DNA from 3 places in the Burkholderia lata genome. Region 2 is predicted to be linked to each of the others. Evidence: predicted binding sites of a transcription regulator. Region 2 holds the regulator's gene; each other region holds the start of a gene.
The links. The regulator FliA, encoded in region 2, starts transcription of late flagellar genes. The targets are predictions, from matches to a motif close to CTAAAGTTTNNNNNNNNNNNGCCGNTA.

Region 1 (6,914 bases), on a different replicon from region 2:
GGTCGCCGAACGCGGCCTGGCGTACGCCCATCGTCGTGCGCGGATGCGTCATCAGCGCCCAGTACGCGGGCGGAATGTCGCCGCTCTTCAGCGCTTCCTTCCAGCGTGCGAGGAGTTCGTTCGCATCCTTCGCGCTGTCGAACGCGCGGATCGCGCCGGCGTAGCGCTCGTCGAGCGCCTTGTGCAACGCCTTGGCGCCGGCCGTGCCGTCGATCGCGAGCTCGACGGCCGCGTGATGGATCTCGAGGTCGGTCGCGTGCTGGCGGTCGAGGTCGGTGAACTTCGGCACGAGCCTGCGCAGTTCGTGCGTGGTCAGGCAGGTGCCGATGATCGAGCAGTGCAGGTTCGCATCGAGCTCGGACAGGCGCGTGCGGCGCTTCAGCTCGGTCAGTTGCGCGCGCGACGGCGCGCAGCATGCGTCGACCCGCACGCCGGTTGCCGCGGGCAAATTACCGCCGGGTGACGAGAGATCCGCCGTGCGGGCAAGGCGAAAGGGCGGAGCGTGCATGTTGACCTCTATCCGGCGTGGTCGAGCCGGAGACGGATGCGCGAAAGATTTTCGAAATATACCACGGAATATAACGCACGAAATTCCGGGGAAATCACGGAGCAAGGCTGCGTGGCGTGGTCAGCAGAGCACGGTTGAATGGTCGGCGAGCGGCAGTGCGGCAGGGGCAGGGGCAGGGGCCGGGGCTGCGGCCTCGGGCGAAACGGCGGGCGATACCGGCGCGTGACGCGCCATCACGTACTCGACGCACAGCCCGACGAACAGCACGTCGACGCGCTCCAGCGCGGCGACCGCGTCGCGCATCGCCGCCGGGTCGTTGCTGAACGAGTCGGAGAACACGTCGTCGCGTGTGCGTTCGAGGCGGCGCGCGTGGCTAATCACCCGTTCGAGCTCGGGCAGGCGCGTGAAGCGGGCGGCGCGGGCTTCGTCTTCGAGCGTCGACAGCAGTTCACGAAAACCCAGGGCGGACAGCGCATCGTCCGGCGTGTCGTCGGCGTGCGCGGCCGAGAACATCCGGATGAAGCGCACGACGCTGCCGCGCAGGCGCCGGAACGCGTCCACGACATCCGTGACCTGCTGCGCGCGTGCGTCGCTCGACAGCGGCCTGAGCGCGCTGATCTTGCGCGCGAGCGGCTGTTCCCGTGCGGCGCGCTGCGGGGCGCGATCCGTCGGCGTGCGGGGCATGGCGAGTCTCCGGAAGTGCAGGTGTCGATATATTCTACGGAATATATCGACTACGCAGAAAAAGACGGCACCGCGGGTGAGACACGGTGCCGTCAACGGCCTGAGCGGCCGACTGGTCAGTCGATGGGGCTCACGGCTATTCCGACCGTGGCCGTGAAGCGGACGGACATGCTGCCGGGCAGGAGGACCTTGCGCGTGGCCGGACATCTCCGGCCCAAGGCCGTCGCGAACGCGCTTAATGCTGCCGCGTAACCGCGGCGGGCAGCACGGCGGCCCGGGCGCCCGCCGTTTCGTCCACGGTCGTCCGGCCGCCGTCGTGAAAGAACGCCTGCTCGGCCGCATTGTTCATTACGAGGATGCTGATGCGGCGATTGGTCGGCTCGTCCGCCACGTTCTTGTCGAGCGGCAGGACATCCGCGAGCCCGCGCACCTGAAGCAGCTTGTCTTCCCGCAACCCGCCCGCCACCAGCGCACGCCGCGCCGCGTTCGCGCGATCGCTGGAGAGCTCCCAGTTCGAATAGCCGGTGGAACCGTCGGGATACGGCGTCGAATCGGTATGCCCCGCAATCGATACGCGGTTTTCGACATCGTCGAGCGCCGTACCGATCTGGCTGAGGATCGCGGTGGCATAGCTTTCAGGTTGCGAACTGCCCGACGCGAACATCGGGCGCTTGAGCGAATCGACGATCTCGATGCGCAAGCCCTCGTTGGTGATCGCGATCCGGATCTGGTCCTGATACGCGCGCAATGACGGGCTTTGGGCAATCGCCGCGGTCAGTTTCGCCTTCAGCCGTTCGAGCTTTTGCGTATCGACGATGCCGGCGAGTGCGGCGGGCGAGCTGGCCGGCACCGGTTGCGCTTTCGTGTCGATCGCCGGCGTCGGGTCGGACATGTCGCGGCCGCCGCCTTGCACGACGCTCGGGCGCGGCGCCTGCGCGTCCTGCCCGCCGGACAGGAGCGTCGACAGCGGCGTGTTGAAGTAGTCCTCGATCCCCTGCTTGTCGTACTTGGAGACCGAGCCGAGCAACCACATCAGCAGGAAGAACGCCATCATCGCCGTGACGAAATCGGCGTACGCGATTTTCCATGCGCCGCCGTGATGGGCGTCGTGGTCCTCGCCTTTCTTGCGGCGCACGACGACGAGCGATGCCGCGACGGACTGTTTCGACGGGGTGGAGCGACTGTCGGCCATGGCGCCTCCGTTACGCGGCCTTGGGCGACTTCGTCGCGCGGACGGCCTCGTCGAGCTCCTTGAAGCTCGGGCGATCGGCCGTGAACAGCACCTTGCGGCCGAATTCCACCGCCACCGGCGGCGCGTAGCCGCTCATCGACGCAAGCAGTACGGCCTTCACGCACTGGAACGGCTTGGCCGCCGCGCGGCCCTTCGCGTTGAGCAGATCCGCGAGCGGACCGACGAAGCCATACGCGAGCAGGATGCCGAGGAAGGTGCCGACGAGCGCGCCGGCGATCATCTTGCCGAGCACGGCGGGCGGCGCGCCGACCGAGCCCATCGTATGCACGACCCCCATCACCGCGGCGACGATACCGAACGCCGGCAGGCCGTCCGCCATCTTCTGGATCGCATTGGCCGCGACCGACGCCTCCGCATGGTGCGTATGCAGTTCCTCGTCCATCAGGTCCTGCATCTCCAGCACGTTCACGTTGCCGCCCGACATCATCCGCAAGTAATCGACGATGAAGTCGAGCAGGTGATGGTCTTCGAGCACATGCGAATACTTCTGGAACAGCGGGCTTTGCTCGGGCGCATCGACGTCGGCCTCGAGCGCCATCATGCCGTCGCGGCGCGCCTTCTGCAGCAGCTCGTACAGCAGCGCGATCAGTTCGACGTATTGCTGCTTCGTGTAGCCGCCGCCCTTGAAGCAGGTCGGCAGGGTCTTGATCGTCTTCTTCAGCGTCGTGACCGGATTGCTGACGACGAACGCACCCAGTGCGGCGCCGAAAATGCACAGCAACTCGAAGGGCTGCAGCAACGCCGGCAAATGGCCGCCCACGCCGACAAAACTGCCGATCACCGACCCGATGACGACGATCCACCCGATGGCTACAAACATGATTACCTCGTCCGCGACTTGCGCTGCTGCATCCGTTGTTCAAAAGCGAGCGGGGCGCCTGGCTGCCCCGCTCCATGCCCGCGATGGCGCCGATTCGCTGCAAGACGACGTCGATCGGCGGGTGTTGATGCAATAACGGCGATCGTCTGGACAACTGAACCCGTGATTCCACGGATCACGCGGGATGCATGCGTGGCACACGTTTGCACCTGCCGTTCTGCGCGGTTTTCTTGATCGAAGTCAAAAAATGCGCGGCCATCGCGTGAACTCCAGGACGGATGGGCGCGGAAAACGGGGAGGGAGTGATGCAATCCTCTCCGGAAAGGGACGCCGCGGGAGGCCGGGGAACGCGGCGCGCATCGCCGGTTGAACGGCGGCGGCCGCATGCCGGCAGGGTTTTCATCAGGACATCCGGGGCGCCGCACGATCCATCATGGCGAAAGTGCTGTCGCAGCCAACCGCAGGAGGGCGCGCCGTGACGTCCGATCCCACTCTCACGACCGCCTTCGTGTTCGCCGGCGGCGGCAGTCTTGGCGCGATCGAGGTCGGCATGCTCCGCGAACTGGTCGCGAGCGGCGAACGGCCCGGTTGCGTCATCGGCGCGTCGGCGGGCGCGATCAATGCCGCCTATTTCGCCGGCCGCCCGGACGCGGACGGCGTCGCGATGCTTGAAGCGCTGTGGTGCAGGATCCGCCGCCAGGACGTGATGCCGTTCTCGATGCGCAGCCTCATCGCGATGCTGCTGCGCAACCGGCCGCATCTGGTCGAGGCCGATGCGCTGCGCCTGCTGCTGGAAAAGAACCTGCCGTACCGGCGGATCGAGCAGGCCGCGTTGCCGCTCCATATCGTCGCGACCGAGGTGCTGAGCGGCCGCGAAGTCGTGCTGTCCGCCGGCTCGGTGGTGGACGCCGTGCAGGCCAGCGCGGCGATTCCCGGCGTGTTTCCGTCGGTCAGCATCGACGGTGTGGAACTCGTCGACGGCGGCGTCGCGAACAATACGCCGATCTCGGTGGCGGTCGCGCTCGGCGTCAAGCGGATCGTCGTGCTGCCGGCCGGGTTCGCCTGCGCGTTGCGCGTCCCGCCGCGCAGCGCGATCGCGCATGCGACGCATGCGCTGACGCTCGTGATCGCGCGGCAACTGGTGCGCGATCTGGAACTGTATGCGGCGCGCGCGCAAATCCATGTCGTGCCGCCGCTCTGTCCGCTGGAAGTGTCGTCATACGATTACTCACAGTGCGCGCAGCTGATCGACAAGGCCGCGGAACGCACGCGCGCGTGGATCGATGAGGGCGGGCTCGCGGCGTGCGCGATTCCTGGCCCGCTGCGCGAGCACGATCATGCGGCGGCGCTGTCGCATTGACGGGGGCTCGCGCGCCGTGCAAACGCATGATCGATGCACGCCGGTTTCCGGGGCCTCGCTCCGTCAATCGGCAAAAAAAAAGCGGCACCGTGCCACTAGACACGGTGCCGCCAACGGCCTGAACGGCCGCACTGGTCAGTCGATCGCGTGCATCGCGTGGCGTAGTTCCTGATAGCTGCGCAGCCCTGCCACGCCGAGTTCGCGGCCGATTCCGCTGAGCCCGAAGCCACCCCAACACACGTGCGGGTAGATGAGCTGCGGCGCGTTGATCCACACGAGCCCCGCGCGCACGCGCTGCTGGAATTGCTTCGCGATGGCCGCATCGCGCGTCACGACCGTCGCGACGAGCCCGTAGCGCGTGTCGTTCGCGAGTGCGATCGCTTCGTCGTCGGTACGGAACGATTTCACGCATGCGACGGGGCCGAACACTTCGTCGGTCCACAGCGGGTTGTCGGCGGCCGGCTCGGCGATCACGACAGGCGCCATGAAGAAGCCGTCGCCGCCGGCATCCGCCACGCGGCCGCTGAAGGCGACGCGTGCGCCCGCATCGATGCCTTGCTGGAGCATCGCTTCGACGCGCGTACGCTGCGCGGCGGAGATCAGCGGCCCCATCGCGACCTGTTCCGCGGCCGGCGGCGCGACGACGAGCGCACGCACGGCCGTTTCGAACGCGGCCATGAAGCTGCGGTACACGCTGTCGTGCACGAGGATGCGCGCGGTGGCCGAGCACATCTGGCCTGCGTTCGTGAAGGCGCCCGCGACCGCGAGCGACACCGCGACGTCGAGATCGGCGTCGTCGCGCACGATCAGCGACGACTTGCCGCCGAGTTCGAGCGTCACGCGCTTCATGTCGACGGCGGCGGCCTGCATGACCTTTCGGCCGGCCGCGGTGCTGCCGGTAAACGAGATCTTGTCGATCAGCGGATGCGCGGTCAGCGCTGCGCCGACCTCGGCGCCGCCGTTCACGACGTTGACGACGCCGGCCGGCACGCCGGCTTCGGCGACGATGTCGAGCAGCGCGTGTTCGGTGGGCGACGTGAGTTCGGACGGCTTCAGCACGACGGCGCAGCCGGCCGCGAGCGCGGGTGCGAGCTTCCACGCGGTCGTGACCATCGGGAAGTTCCACGGCATGACGAGCGCCGCGACGCCGACGGAATCGTAGAAGCGTTCGGCCGTGACGGCGTCGCTCGGCAGTGCGACCGGTTCGGCCGCGAACAGCGCAGGGTCTTCGCACAGCTTCGCGTAGTACGCGAACGTGGCGGCGACGTCGCCGACATCGGCTTCGGCCTCGAACGGCGGCTTGCCGCTCACCTGCATCTGCAGCGCCGCGAGGCGATCGCGCGACGCTTCGACGCGCTCGGCGATTTTCGCGAGAATGCGGCCGCGTTCGGCGGGCGGCGTATCGCGCCAGCCGGCGAACGCGTCGCGCGCGGCGCGCACCGCGGCGTCGACGTGTGCGGCCGTCGCGAATTCCTGCCAGCCGATCGCGGCACCCGTCGACGCGTCGAAGATCGGCGCGCCGGGCGCGTCGGCATGCGTGCGTACGGGCTGGCCGGCAATGTGCGCCGCGGGCAGCACGAACGTGGCGGTGGAACGGGAAAGCTCGGCAGTGGACATGAGGGTCATCCTGTCGGTCGGGTTAGCGGTAGGCGACGCCCGGCATCACGCAGAGCATCTCGAACGCGAGGTTCGCGCCGGTGAGCGCGGTGGTGCCGGTCGGGTCGTACGGCGGCGCGACTTCGACGAGGTCCGCACCGACGATGTTCAGGCCCTTCATCCCGCGCACGATCTCGAGACCTTGCTGCACGGTGAGGCCGCCGATTTCCGGCGTGCCGGTGCCGGGCGCGAACGACGGATCGAGGCCGTCGATGTCGAAGCTCAGGTAGACCGGCGTGTCGCCGACGCGTTCGCGCACCTGCGCCATCAGCGGCGCGAGCGATTTGTTCCAGCATTCTTCCGCCTGCACGACGGTGAAGCCCTGCTGGCGGCACCAGTCGAAATCGTCCGCGTGGTAGCCGGTGCCGCGCAGGCCGATCTGCGTGACCTTGTTGCATTGCAGCAGGCCGTCTTCCACCGCGCGGCGGAACGGCGTGCCGTGCGCGATCTTCTCGCCGAACATCGTGTCGTTCACGTCCGCATGCGCGTCGACGTGCACGACGGCGACCTGGCCGTATTTCTTGTGCAGCGCGCGCAGGATCGGCCACGCAATCGTGTGGTCGCCGCCGAGCGTGATCGGCCGGCAGCCGTTCGCGACGATCTCGTCGTACGCCTCTTCGATGCGGCGCACCGA
Region 2 (6,914 bases):
CCGCCATGCCGGGTACGCGTCGGCGACGCGCGCACGGCACCGCGGCAGCGGCGCGTCGGATCAGTAGCGGTAGTGGTTCGGCTTGAACGGGCCGTCCTTCTGCACGCCGATGTACGAAGCCTGCTCGTCCGACAGCACGGACAGGTTCGCGCCGATGCGCGCCAGGTGCAGGCGTGCGACCTTTTCATCGAGGTGCTTCGGCAGCACGTACACCTTGTTCTCGTACTCGTTGCCGCGCACGAACAGCTCGATCTGCGCGAGCGTCTGGTTCGCGAACGAGTTCGACATCACGAACGACGGGTGGCCGGTCGCGCAGCCGAGGTTCACGAGGCGGCCTTCCGCCAGCAGGATCACGCGCTTGCCGTCCGGGAAGATGATGTGGTCGACCTGCGGCTTGATGTTTTCCCACTGGTACTGGCGGGTCGACGCGACGTCGATTTCCGAGTCGAAGTGACCGATGTTGCAGACGATCGCGTTGTGGCGCATCGCCTTCATGTGATCGTGGCCGATCACGTGGAAGTTGCCCGTGGCCGTCACGAAGATGTCGGCCTTGTCGGCTGCGTATTCCATCGTCACGACGCGGTAGCCTTCCATCGCCGCCTGCAGTGCGCAGATCGGGTCGATTTCGGTGACCCACACGGTGGCGCCCAGGCCGCGCAGCGATTGCGCGCAGCCCTTGCCCACGTCGCCGTAGCCCGCGACGACCGCGACCTTGCCCGCGATCATCACGTCGGTCGCGCGCTTGATGCCGTCGACCAGCGATTCACGGCAGCCGTACAGGTTGTCGAACTTCGACTTCGTGACCGAATCGTTCACGTTGAACGCCGGGAACGGCAGGCGGCCGTCCTTTTCCATCTGGTACAGGCGGTGCACGCCGGTCGTGGTTTCTTCGGTCACGCCCTTGATGTGCGCGAGGCGCGTCGAGTACCAGGTCGGGTCCGCGTCGAGGTGCTGCGCGATCGACTTGTACAGCGCGACTTCTTCCTCGTTGGTCGGCTTCGCGATCACCGAACGGTCCTTCTCGGCCTTCGCGCCGAGGATCAGCAGCAGCGTTGCGTCGCCGCCGTCGTCCAGGATCATGTTCGCGAATTCGCCGTTCGGCCATTCGAAGATGCGGTGCGAGAATTCCCAGTATTCGTCGAGCGATTCGCCCTTGAACGCGAACACCGGCGTGCCGGCTTCGACGATCGCGGCAGCGGCGTGGTCCTGCGTCGAGAAGATGTTGCACGAGGCCCAGCGGACGTCCGCGCCGAGCGCCTTCAGCGTCTCGATCAGCACGCCCGTCTGGATCGTCATGTGCAGCGAACCGGCAATGCGCGCGCCCTTCAGCGGCTGCTGTGCCTTGTATTCGTCACGGATCTGCACGAGGCCCGGCATTTCGGTCTCGGCGATGTTCAGTTCCTTGCGGCCCCAGCCGGCCAGCGCCATGTCGGCGACGACGTAATCGTTGGAAGCTTTGGAATCGATAATGGCGTTCATCACGCCCTCCTTTCTAAAAAGTTTCTAGATTGGTGACGTGAGCGCCGTTCAGGAAGCGGGGCCGACGCGGTTGTGCCGCACAAGCTGCTTGGTGAAGCCTTCCGAGCCTGGCGGACGCAGAGTGGTCCGTCGCAACGCTCCTCGGAAAGCGGAGAGGATTGTAGCAAATCGGCGCGCAGAATGCGCAAGCACGGCGCACGACTGCGCGCCGACGGCGCAAGCGCGCGGCGTCGGCGCGTGCAGCCGTCAAGAAAGGGTCAGGACTCCGCGCCGACCCACGCCTGTTCGCGCAGCCGCGCGCGCAGGCGCGCGACGGCCTGGCTGTGCAGCTGGCACACGCGCGATTCGCTCACTTCGAGCACCGCGCCGATCTCGCGCAGATTCAGACCCCGTTCGTAGTACAGCGACATCAGCAGCTTCTCGCGCTCCGGCAGCCGCTCGATCGCCTCGACGAGCGCTTCGCGCAGGTGCTCGTCGAGCAGCGCGGACAGCGGATCGGCGTGATCGACGCGGTAGCGGTCGAGGAACGGCTCGTCGTCGGCCGCGCGGTCGAAATCCTCGTAATAGATCAGTTGGCTGCCGTGCAGGTCCTGCAGCATCCCCTGGTACTCGTCGAGCGGCATGTTCAGGTGCTGCGCGATCTCGGTCTCGCTCGCCGAGCGGCCGAGATTCTGCTCGACCTGGTGCACCGCGTGCTCGACCTCGCGCGACGTCTTGCGCAGGCTGCGCGGCAGCCAGTCGTTGCTGCGCAGCTCGTCGAGCATCGCGCCGCGGATACGCTGGGTCGCGTAAGTCTCGAACTGCGCGCCCTGGTCTTCCTTGTAGCGGCCGGCCGCGTCCATCAGGCCGATCATGCCGGCCTGAATCAGGTCGTCGAGGTCGACGCTCGCCGGCATCTTCGCGACGAGCTGCAGCCCGAGGCGTCGCACGAGCGGCGCATATTGCGCGAGCACGTCGGCCTGGGACATCTTTCCTTGAGCGTTGTACATCATGGCTCTCTCCTTCCGGTGGCGTTCACGCGGCGTGTGCCGCGCCCGCCTCATACGACGGCTTGCCGCCCGCGTGCACGGCGCGGCCCGCACCCGAACGCGGGCGCATCGGCCAATACAGCAGGTCGGCGGCAATCTGCCGGTAGTCGCGCGCGGCGGCCGACGACGGGAACGCATCGACCACCACACGCATCAGCTCGCGTGCGTGTTCGACGAGCGGATCGGCGCTCACGCAGCCCGCGTCGGCGATCGACACCGTCAGGTAGCGGCTCGCAACGCCCGCGAGGTTGTCGAACGCGACCTTCGCGTCGGCATGGCTGCCGACGTGATTGGTCAGCACGCGGAACTGCGCGAACGCATGCGCGAAATGCAGCCGCTTCATGCACGCATACGCCTCGGTGATCGCCTGCGCGGCGACCCGCGTGACGACCAGCACGTCGTGCGCTTCGCGTGCGAGCGCCGAGAACGAACCGTCGGCGCCGATCTGCGCGTCGACGAGGACGATGTCGGCCGGCCCGTCGATGAAATCGCTCAGTTGTGCATCGGTGTAGCCGGTGCGTGCGAGCCGCGCGGCGGCGCACAGGCTGAAGCCGGCCGCGACCCGCGTGCGTTCGCCGTCACGCAGCCACGCGCCCGCCAGCGTCGCGCTGGCCGAATGCACGTCGGCTCGCTCGTCGACGACGAGCACATCCTTGCCGAGCGACGCGAGCGCCGCCGCGAGGCTCACCACGGTGGACGTGCAGCCGACACCCGCCGGCCCGCCCGTCACCGCGACGATGCGCGATGCGCGCCCGGCCAGCAGGCGCCGCAGCCCTTCGGCCTGATCGATGATTCGTTTATCCAAATCGCACCTCGTGCAGCTCGGCGGTGGAACGTGCGGTCAGTGCGGAAAGCAGCGTCGGCATGTCCTCGTCTTGCGGCACGAAGGGCGAGCCGTCGCGCGGTACACAGAACGCGCTCTTCAGCAGGAATTTGGTCGAGGCGACGTACAGGTTCTCCGGCACCTTCTGGCCGGTCGACACGTAATGGATCGGCAGCTTGTAGCGGATCACCGTGTCGAGCACGCCGCCGAGGTGGGTCGCCTCGTCGAGCTTCGTGAGGATGCAGCCGGCCAGGTCCGGATGCTCGCCCGCGCTGCGGTACGCCTGCACGACTTCGTTGAGCGTGTCGCCGTGGCTCGTCGCGTTGAGCAGCAGCAGGCGCTGAACCGGCGCGTTCGCACCGTGCAGCATCGCGATCTGGTCGGACACCGCGCGGTCGCGCTGGCTCATGCCGATCGTGTCGATCAGCACGATGTGCTTGTTGCGCAGCTCGGACAGCGCCAGTGCGAGGTCGCCCGCATCCTTCACCGCGTGCACGGGCACGCCGAGGATCTTGCCGAAAATGCGCAGCTGCTCGTGGCCGCCGATCCGGTAGCTGTCGGTGGTCAGCAGCGCGACCTTGCTCGCGCCGAAGCGCATCACGCAGCGCGCAGCGAGCTTCGCGGTGGTGGTCGTCTTGCCGACGCCCGTCGGCCCCATCAGCGCGAACACGCCGCCGCGCTCCATCAGCGCATCTTCACTTTCGAGCACCGGCAGGTTCGACGCAAGCACCGACTGCGCCCATTCGGTGGCCTGTTCGAAGGTCTGCGCGCCGTCGCCGGCCGGCATGTTGTCGACCAGCATCCGCACGAGCTGCGCGGAGAAACCGGCCGCGAACAGGTGCTTCGTCAGCGCGCCATGCACGGCGCTGCGACGCTGGCGGTCGTGCCACATCAGGCTGTCGAACTGCTCTTCCATCATCCCGCGCAGCTCGCCGAGCTCCTGCATCACCGTATCGTTGACGATCCGCTCGATGCGCGACTTCACGGCGTCGGCCACCGCGGCGGCGGCGTCGGCGGACACGCGCGTGCGCTCGGCCGCCTTCGCGGCATACGCGGCGTTCGCGTTCGCGTTCGTGTCGGGCGCGCGGGTGGCGGCGGCCGGCATCCGGCGTTCGGCGTCGCGCACGATGTCGCGTGCCCACTCGGGCGGCGTCGCGCTCGCGGCGGCCTGCGGGGCCGGCACGCTCGCCTGCGGCGCGGCGGGCGTTGCCTGCGCACGCGCCATCAGCGCATCGCGCTGCTGCGTCAGGCGCTTCGCGTGCTCGACCAGCCACGGTGCGGGTTCGGAAGCAGCGGCCGGGGCGGCGGCAGTCGGGGCGGCGGCGGAAGACGGCGCCGCCGCGGCCAGCGCAGCGTCATCGATCGCCGAAGGTTGCGCCACCGTGTCGTCTGCTTCGGCGCTTGCGCCGAACACCGACGAGAACACGTCCGGCAGCCCGCCTTCGCCTGCTGCATACGGATTGACCGCCGGACGGGCCAGCGCCGCACCCGGGCGCGACACGATGCCCGGCACGGCGGCGGCCGGCACGGATTCCGGCATGCGCGGCGCAGCGATGCGCGGGCGCACCGCAGCCGGCGGCGCCACGGCGGCCAGGTCCGAATCTGCCAGTGCGACGATTTCCACGCTGCCGTCATCGAGCGTGCGGTTCGACAGCACGACCGCGTCGGCGCCGAGTGCCTCGCGCACGAGACGAAGTGCGTCGCGGCTCGTTGCGCCGGTGAATTTGCGAATGTTCAAGCGGAACCCCCGATGACGTTAACGACTTTGATCGTGCGTGTGTCCGGCACTTCGGCATACGACAGCACTTTCAATTGCGGCAGGCTGCGGCGCAGGAAACGCGCGAGCATCGCGCGCAGCGCGTGCTGCACCAGCAGCACGGGCGGCAGCCCGAGATTCTGTTGACGCAGCATCGCCTGTTGCGTGCCGGTCAGAAGGTTGTGCGCGAGGCCGGGTTCGAGGCCCGGGTTCGCGCCGGTGGCGAGCGCCTGCGACAGCACGCGCTCCAGATTCGAGTCGAGGCCCATCACCTGCATTTCGCCGGCGCCCGGATACCACTGCTGCGTGATCGCGCGGCCGAGCGACAGCCGCACCGCGGCCGTGATCTCGAACGCGTCGCCGCGGCCCGCGTGTTCGGACACGGCCTCGAGGATCGTGCGCATGTCGCGGATCGGCACGCCTTCCTCGAGCAGGTTCTGCAGCACCTTCTGCAGCGTCGTCAGCGAGATCGTCTTCGGCACGAGGTCCTCGACGAGCGACGGCGCGTCCTTGCCGGTGCGCTCGACGAGCGACTGCACTTCCTGGCGGCCGAGCAGCTCGGCCGCGTGCTGGACGACCAGATGGTTCAGGTGCGTCGCGACGACCGTGCTCGCGTCGACCACCGTGTAGCCGTACACCTGCGCCTGTTCGCGCATCGCGACGTCGATCCACACGGCCGGCAGCCCGAACGCGGGATCCTGCGTGACGGCGCCCGGCAGCGCGGCCGTCACCTGGCCGGGGTTGATCGCGAGCCACTGGCCCGGGAACACTTCGCCGACGCCGATCTCGACACCCTTCAGCGCGATCCGGTAAGCGTTCGGCCGCAGTTCGAGGTTGTCGCGGATATGGATCACCGGCGGCAGGAAGCCGATTTCCTGCGCGAATTTCTTGCGGATGCTCTTGATCCGCTTGAGCAGTTCGCCGTCGCTGTTCTTGTCGACGAGCGGAATCAGCCGGTAGCCGACTTCGAGGCCGAGCGGGTCGATCAGTTGCACGTCGTCCCAGGTCGCCTCGTGGCTGTCCGACGGCAGCACCGCGGGCGGTGCGATGTCGGTCAGGTCGCCGGCCGCCTTGCGGGCCGCCGCGCGCTTGGTCTGCGTGCGGGCCAGCCAGATCGCGCCGCCGCCGAGTGCGAGGAACGCGAAGTGCGGCATGCCGGGGATCAGGCCCATCAGCACGATGATCGCGCCGGTGATGTTCAGCACGCGCGGGTTCGTGAACAGCTGGCCGGTGATCTGCGTGCCGATGTCCTCGTCGGTCGCGACGCGCGACACGATCACGCCGGCCGCGGTCGAGATCACGAGCGACGGGATCTGCGCGACGAGGCCGTCGCCGATCGTCAGCAGCGTGTAGTTCGTGCCGGCCGCGGCGAAACTCATGTCGTGCTGGACCATCCCGACGATCAGCCCGCCGATCACGTTGATCGCCATGATGATCAGGCCGGCGATCGCGTCGCCGCGCACGAACTTCGACGCGCCGTCCATCGACCCGTAGAACTCGGCTTCCTGCGACACGGCCAGGCGGCGCTTGCGGGCCTGCTCTTCGTTGATGAGGCCCGCGTTCAGATCAGCGTCGATCGCCATCTGCTTGCCGGGCATCGCGTCGAGCGTGAAGCGCGCGGACACTTCGGCGATCCGCCCCGCGCCCTTCGTGATCACCATGAAGTTGATGATCATCAGGATCACGAACACGACGATGCCGACCGCGAAGTTGCCGCCGACGAGGAAGTGGCCGAACGCCTCGATCACCTGGCCGGCCGCGTCCGGGCCCGTGTGGCCTTCGAGCAGCACGACGCGCGTCGACGCGACGTTCAGCGACAGGCGCAACA
Region 3 (6,914 bases), 390 kb from region 2:
ACATCGTGACGGTCGGCTACGACTGGGACCTGATCGATCTCGACCTGCTCGACGACGACGAGCGCGCGTACCTGCGCGACTACGAGCGGCTGTGCGTCGAACGCGGCACGCAGGTCACCGCGTGTCCGCTGCTGTAAGCACCGCCGCCCGCGCCGGTCAGTTCAGCAGGCGCGCACGCACGAACGGCGCGATCCGCTCGGCGAGCCACGCGTGCGTGCGCGTGGTCGGGTGCAGCGTGTCCCAGAACACGAAGCGCGCCGGATCGCGGCAGTCCGCGCGCGGCGTCTGCGCGCTCAGGTAGGTGAGCGACGACGGTTTCGGGATGTCGAGGCATGCACGCTTCGCGTCGTCGAAGCCGTACTGGGCCGGGTGGCTCAGCAGGTCGTCGAACAGCGCGTACGCATCGAACACCTCGAGCCGCAGCGTCGCGCCGTAGCGGGCGCGCAGCGCGGCGGCCGCGTCGGCGAGGCGCTGGTTGTAGTCCTTCACCTGCGCGGCGACGCTCGCGGTGTCGGTGCGGGTCGCGAACACCGGCGCGCGCGACACGTCCGGCAGCGTGACGAGCATGATCCGCGTCGCGCCGGCCGCGGCGAGCCGCTCGAGGCTGTCGCGCACCGCATTCGCCGCCTGCTCGGGCGAGCGCCCGTAGTTCACCAGATCGTTGCCGCCTGCGAACACCGCGAACAGCGTGTTGGCGGGCCGGTAGTCGGGCGCGCGATCCATGTATTCGCGCCACGAGTCGATCTGCTGCACGAGGCCCGGCACGACGAGATACTGGTCGGTCGCCGCGCCACCGATAGCCCAGTTGTAGAACGGCAGCCGCAGCGTGTTCGCGAGATATTCGGCCCACACCGGGCCGTTGCTGAAGCGTCCCGCCTGCCAGCTCGTGCCGTTCGGCAGCTTCCACTGGCTCGCGTTGAACATGTTCTGCGTGTCGGACAGGCTGTCGCCGAACACGATCAGCTTGTTGACGCGCGCGTCCTGCTGCGCGGCATCGATGGTCCACACCGTGTAGTTGAACGACAGCGCGTTGTTGGCCGCGACCGCCTGCACGAGGTCGGTCTTGATGCCTTTCGCGGCCAGCGTCTTGCGGCACACGTCGGCGAGCGCGTCCTGCGACGTCGTGCTGTAGAACATGTTCTTCCACTGCCTGATGCCGTCCGCCCACCAGTAGCCGGACACGCGATACCAGTCGCCGCCGGCGGGGTTGCGCGCCCATTCGTAGGTCGAGGCCGGCTTCAGCGGATCCGCGTCGATCCGGTACCAGCAGCGCAGGTACGTGTAGGTGTCGGACCCGCGGCGCGACGCGCGCTGTGTCGTGCCCGGCGTGCCCGGCGCGCTCGAGGCGGCCGGCGGCACGATGTCGGGGCCGGCCGGCGACAGCGACATGTCGCCCGTCGGCGTGGGCAGCGGCGCGGGGCCGGCGGCCTGTGCGACGGGGAGCGTCAAGGCGGTGCCCAGCGCCGCGACGGCGGACACGGCGGCGACGCGGTGTGAAAACGGAATGCGGAAATATGGCATGCGGCCCTCTTCTGATTGTTGTGACGGGACGACGGCGCGGCTGCGCGGCCGTGTATCGGAAGGGACCGTGAGTGCCGGGCTCGGGCCCGGTCTGTCGAAACGTGAGATGCCGCGCAGGGCGGCGAGAGGCGGAACGTGCGGTGGCGGCGCTGCCGCCGATCAGTCAGTCAGTGAGTGCTTCAGCGCGTGAGAGCCGACACGCGGCCGTCGGCGCCGTAGATGCCGGCCGGCGCGGGCGCCGAGCGCAGGACCGCGAGCGCGCGCTCGTTGTAGTCCATCCGGATCCGGATCAGCATCCCGTTGTTCGCATTGGCCTGGCGCGCGCGTTCGGCGGACTGCTGCAGCAACTGCCAGCGGCCGGCGAGGCGGGCATCGCGCTCGGCGGCCTGGTCCATTCCCTTCTTGCCGGACGGAAAGCCGAGGGCGGAAAGCTGCGTGTCGCGCGTGCGTTCGAGCTGTGCGAGCCGGTCGATCAGCTCGGTTTTCTTTTCGACGATCCCGGGCAGCATCTCGAGCGGCTGCGCCATCGTCAGCGCCTTTTCCTCGTACGCGAGCAGGGACGCGAACGCCTCGACCGTCGCGTGTTCGTCGTTGACCGTGGCCAGCAGCTCTTCTCTCATCGCGTCATGCTCGTCGCGCCGGCGCGGGTAGCGCCGGCAAACCGGGGGGGGGGGCGGGCCCCGCGAGGCCCGCTTCAGTTGCCCGGGCGCTGCTGCTGCAGCAGCTCTCGGGCGGTATTCAATACGCCGTCGGCGATCTTGTTCGCGTCGATCGTCAGCGTGCCGTTGTTCAGCGCGTCCTTGATCGACTGGACCAGGCCCGTGTCGATATCGCCGTTGCCGGACGCGGATACCGAGCGCAGCTGGCCGGACAGACCCGACAGGTTCACGCTCGGGTCGCCGCCGGTCGACCCGCCGTCGGCCGCCTGCGCGGACGAAGACGAAGCCGCGCCGGATTGCGCACGGGTCGCGCCGTTGCCGGTCGGCGCCAGGGGGCTCGGGTTCGGAGTGGAATCGATCTTCACGATGGGTTTCCTGTTCGGTTTGACCCAGATAACGGCCGGGTCGGCCCGAACTTTAGCATCGCGAGCCCGAAATGCCCCGAATAAACAATTCTTTACATTCTTGGGGCGGGATCCGCCCCTACAGCGGAATTTCCACGGTGCCGGCGTCCTTGACGATCGCCGTGACGATCTGGCCCGCCGCCATCCGCACCCGCACCGACTGGCCGGGCGCCGCATTCGCCAGCGCGCTGCCCTCGGCCGAAATCGTGAAGCCGGGCCCGGCCGCGACCACCCGCACCGTCTGGCCGGCCGACACCGACGCCGCGCTCTTCAGCATGTCCTGCCGCAGCGGCAGCCCGGCCGAGATGCGCGCGAGCGCGGTCGCGCCGATCGCCTGCGCCGGATCGGTGATCACCGCGAGCGGCAGCACCGTCAGGTCGCCGTCGCGGGCGACCAGGTCGGCCGCGGAAAGCGGCTCGCCGGGCGCGATCTGGCGCGCGGCGACGTAGTAGGTGGCCTGCACGGTGACTTTCGCCTGCAGGTAGACGGTCCACGGCCGCTCGCCCGCGCAGCGCACGCCGACCGTCGTGCGGCCCCACAGGCGTGCGCCGGTCGGCATGAACGGTTCGAGCGTCGTGCACGCGGCGAGCCCGCGCGGAAACGCGGTCGTGACGGTCGCGGTGGTCTTGCCGGGCAGGCCCGCGACCTGTTGCTGCAGGAACGCGAGGGCCGCGCGGCGGATCGACTCGGGATCCTGCTGGCCGGGCGGCGTCGCCGGCTGGGCCGCGTTGGCGGCATTGGCCGCCGGGGCCGGGCTCGCGGAAACCGGTACGGCGCGCGGCGCCGGCGCGGCGGACGCGGCGCGGGCCGCCGCCAGGCGCGCGGCCATGGCCTGCTGCGGGGTCGGTCGTGCGGGATTCGATGCGGGCTCGGCCGTGCCGGCGACGACCGTCGCGATCGCGTTCGGATCGGCGGCGCGCGGCGCGCCATATCCGGTTCCGGTTCCGGCGTTCATGCGGGCGGTCGCGTAGACGGGGCGAGGCGCCGGGGCCGGCGCAGGGGCGGGTACGGCAGCCGGCGGCGGGACGGTCGTCACGACCATCGTGCCCGCGGGTTGCGCCGCGTAGCCGGTGCCGGACGCGCCGGCAGCGGCGCCCGTGCTGCTCGCCGCGCGCCCGGCGTCGGGCGCCACAACCGAACCCGGCGCCATCGCCGCATTCCCGCCGCTCGCCGCATTGGCGTGCGCGAGCGCGGTTTCGGCCGTCTCGCCGCGCCCCGGAATCACGATCATCCCGTCGTCCGCGTGCGCGGCCGGGGCGGCGATCCACAGCGCCGCGGCGAGCGCAAACGCACGCCGGACGTGCGTGAGCCGCCCGTTCCTTCCGCGAAGTGCGCTGCCAGTCATCGCTGTATCCCCGATCCGTTGCTCCGCTTCGCATTCTAGGGAGCGGGGCGGTCGCGCAAACGATGAATAGAGGGGGCCTTTGCCGCGTTATTCGCCCGATTGCCGGTTGCGTCCGACGCCTACCATCGCTGTCATGGAAAAAAGCCTCTCGAGTCGCCATCCGGCGCGAGGGGCGTGCAGCGCTTCATACGGAGAGACGCACACATGCTGGACAAACTCGATGCGGAATTCGCGTTCGGCCGACAGGCGCTGGACGTACGCGCCTACCGGCAGGAACTGCTGTCGTCGAACATCGCGAACTCCGACACGCCCGGCTACCAGGCCCGCGACGTCGATTTCGCGTCGACGCTCGCGCGCTCGCTGAAGCAGACGGGCGGCGGCCTCGCGCCGAGCAACGCGGCGCAACTGCCGATGGCGCAGCCGGCCGGCGTGACGAGCGGGATGTCGATGGTGTCGACGGCGGCGGGCCACATGGCCGGCACCGCGAAGCTGATCCCGACGGGCGGCCCGTCGGACGACTACGGCCGTGCGCAATACCGGATGCCGCTGCAGCCGGCGCTCGACGGCAACACGGTCGATCTCGACGTCGAGCGCGTGCAGTTCGCGAACAACGCGCTGCACTACCAGACCGGGATGACCGTGATGACCCAGCAGATCAAGGCGATGATCGCCGCGATCACGTCGAACCAGTGACGGCGCGTACCGCCGCCGAATCCGAGCAAAAGGAGCTTCCATGCCCTCGTTGATGAACATCTTCGGCGTCGCCGGCTCGGCGCTGTCCGCGCAGTCGCAGCGCCTGAACGTCACCGCGTCGAACCTCGCGAACGCCGATAGCGCAACCGGCCCGGACGGCAAGCCGTACAAGGCCAAGCAGGTCGTGTTCGCGACCGACCCGATCGGCGGCGCACGCACCGCGTCCGGCCAGGGCGTGGGCGGCGTGCGCGTGACGAAGGTGATGGATGACCCGTCGCCGATGAAGTCGACCTACGACCCGTCGAACCCGGCTGCCGATTCGAACGGCTACGTGCAGATGCCGAACGTCGATCCGGTGCAGGAGATGGTGAACATGATCTCGGCGTCGCGCTCGTACCAGGCCAACGTCGAGACGCTGAACACCGCGAAGACGCTGATGCTCAAGACGCTGACGATCGGCTCGTAAGCCGCGCGTCGACCGACCTTACAGACTCGACAGTTCCGACAGTCCCGACAGAAGGCCACCCAGGATGACTTCCTCCAACACGACGATCGGCAGCAACGGCACGAACGTGTCGAACCTGCCGACCGACACGATGAACACCAACAAAGTGTCGACCAACGGCACGTCGGCGAGCGACCTGCAGGCGACGTTCCTGAAGCTGCTCGTCACGCAGTTGCAGAACCAGGACCCGACCAGCCCGGTCGACAGCTCGCAGATGACGTCGCAGCTCGCGCAGATCAACACGGTGAGCGGCATCGCGCAGCTGAACACGTCGCTCACGTCGCTGTCGACGCAGCTCACGGCCGGCCAGCAGACGCAGGCCGCGCTGCTGATCGGCACGAACGTGCTCGCACCGGGCAACGCGGTCGCGGTGAAGAGCGGCGCGGCGTCGCCGTTCGGCGTGTCGCTCGCGAGTTCAGTGTCGAACCTGACGATCACCGTGAAGAACGCGGCGGGCACCGTGGTGAACACGATCAACGCGGGCGCGCAGTCGGCCGGCACCGTGCCGTTCAACTGGACGCCGACCGACGCGGCGGGCAACGCACTGCCGGACGGCAAGTACACCGTCAGCGCGTCGTACACCGACAGCAACGGCACGCCGCAGCCGGCCACGACGCTCGCGGCGTCGACCGTGCAGAGCGTGATCAAGCAGGCGGACGGCACGGCGGGGCTCGTGCTGTCGAACGGCACGACCGTGGGGCTGACCCAGGTTGCGTCGATTTTCCCGAACACCACGTCGTCCGCGTCGAATTCGTCCGGCAGCGGCACCACCTCCAACTGATACTGATCGAGCAATCTCGAAACGGAGACCGAAATGGGTTATCAACAGGGTCTGAGCGGCCTCGCGGGTGCATCGAACGCGCTCGACGTGATCGGCAACAACATCGCGAACGCGAACACGGTCGGCTTCAAGTCGAGCACCGCGCAGTTCGCCGACATGTATGCGAACTCGGTCGCGACGTCGACCAACACGCAGATCGGTATCGGCACGTCGCTGAACGCGGTGCAGCAGAACTTCGGCCAGGGCACGATCAACACGACGAGCTCGTCGCTCGACGTCGCGATCAACGGCAACGGCTTCTTCCAGATGTCGAACAACGGCGTGACGACCTACTCGCGCGACGGCACGTTCCAGCGCGACAAGAACGGCTTCATCGTCGACTCGCAAGGCCGTAACCTGATGGGCTATGCGGCCAACGCGGGCGGCGTGATCAACACCGCGCAGACCGTGCCGCTGCAGGCGCCGACGACCAACATCGCGCCGACCGCGACGACCAAGATCTCCGCGCAGTTCAACCTGAATTCGCAGGACACGACGCCGACCAAGACGCCGTTCAGCGCGACCGACAACACGACCTACAACTACTCGACGTCGATCCAGGTGTACGACTCGCTCGGCGGTTCGCAGGCGGTCAACATGTACTTCGTGAAGTCGGCGGCCGGCACGTGGGAAGCGTACGCGGGCGTGCAGGGCGGCTCCACGACGGATCTCGGCACGGTCACGTTCGACTCGTCGGGCGCGATCAAGAGCACGACGACGGGCACGCCGGCCACGCCGACCACGTCGGTCGGCCAGTTCCAGTTCACGGTGCCGAACACCGACGGCTCGGCGACGCCGCAGAGCCTCACGCTCGACCTGACCGGCACGACGCAGTACGGCGGCAAGGACGGCGTGAACAACCTCGCGCAGGACGGCTACGCGAGCGGCACGCTGACGACCTACACGATCGGCGCCGACGGCAAGCTGACCGGCAACTACTCGAACGGCCAGACCGCCGTGCTCGGTG

Region 1: a site for FliA is predicted at 3,398-3,424, ahead of motA (flagellar motor stator protein MotA). Genes of this name have one in related genera too.
Region 3: a site for FliA is predicted at 2,575-2,601, ahead of flgM (flagellar biosynthesis anti-sigma factor FlgM). Genes of this name have one in related genera too.

What each region holds. Positions count from the first base shown of each region.
Region 1 is NC_007511.1:3,157,335-3,164,248, reverse strand. It holds gene BCEP18194_RS36675 (DUF2325 domain-containing protein) at 1-508, opposite strand, end outside; gene BCEP18194_RS36670 (hypothetical protein) at 629-1,192, opposite strand; gene motB (flagellar motor protein MotB) at 1,428-2,384, opposite strand; gene motA (flagellar motor stator protein MotA) at 2,395-3,264, opposite strand; gene BCEP18194_RS36655 (patatin-like phospholipase family protein) at 3,698-4,624, shown strand; gene BCEP18194_RS36650 (aldehyde dehydrogenase family protein) at 4,760-6,241, opposite strand; gene speB (agmatinase) at 6,264-6,914, opposite strand, start outside.
Region 2 is NC_007510.1:228,502-235,415, reverse strand. It holds gene ahcY (adenosylhomocysteinase) at 61-1,479, opposite strand; S-adenosyl-L-homocysteine riboswitch at 1,512-1,628, opposite strand; gene BCEP18194_RS06925 (RNA polymerase sigma factor FliA) at 1,737-2,471, opposite strand; gene BCEP18194_RS06920 (flagellar biosynthesis protein FlhG) at 2,494-3,312, opposite strand; gene flhF (flagellar biosynthesis protein FlhF) at 3,305-5,068, opposite strand; gene flhA (flagellar biosynthesis protein FlhA) at 5,065-6,914, opposite strand, start outside.
Region 3 is NC_007510.1:3,535,038-3,541,951, reverse strand. It holds gene BCEP18194_RS22035 (M24 family metallopeptidase) at 1-137, shown strand, start outside; gene BCEP18194_RS22030 (SGNH/GDSL hydrolase family protein) at 157-1,521, opposite strand; gene BCEP18194_RS22025 (flagella synthesis protein FlgN) at 1,701-2,141, opposite strand; gene flgM (flagellar biosynthesis anti-sigma factor FlgM) at 2,216-2,545, opposite strand; gene flgA (flagellar basal body P-ring formation chaperone FlgA) at 2,664-3,929, opposite strand; gene flgB (flagellar basal body rod protein FlgB) at 4,134-4,622, shown strand; gene flgC (flagellar basal body rod protein FlgC) at 4,663-5,088, shown strand; gene BCEP18194_RS22000 (flagellar hook assembly protein FlgD) at 5,153-5,908, shown strand; gene flgE (flagellar hook protein FlgE) at 5,942-6,914, shown strand, end outside.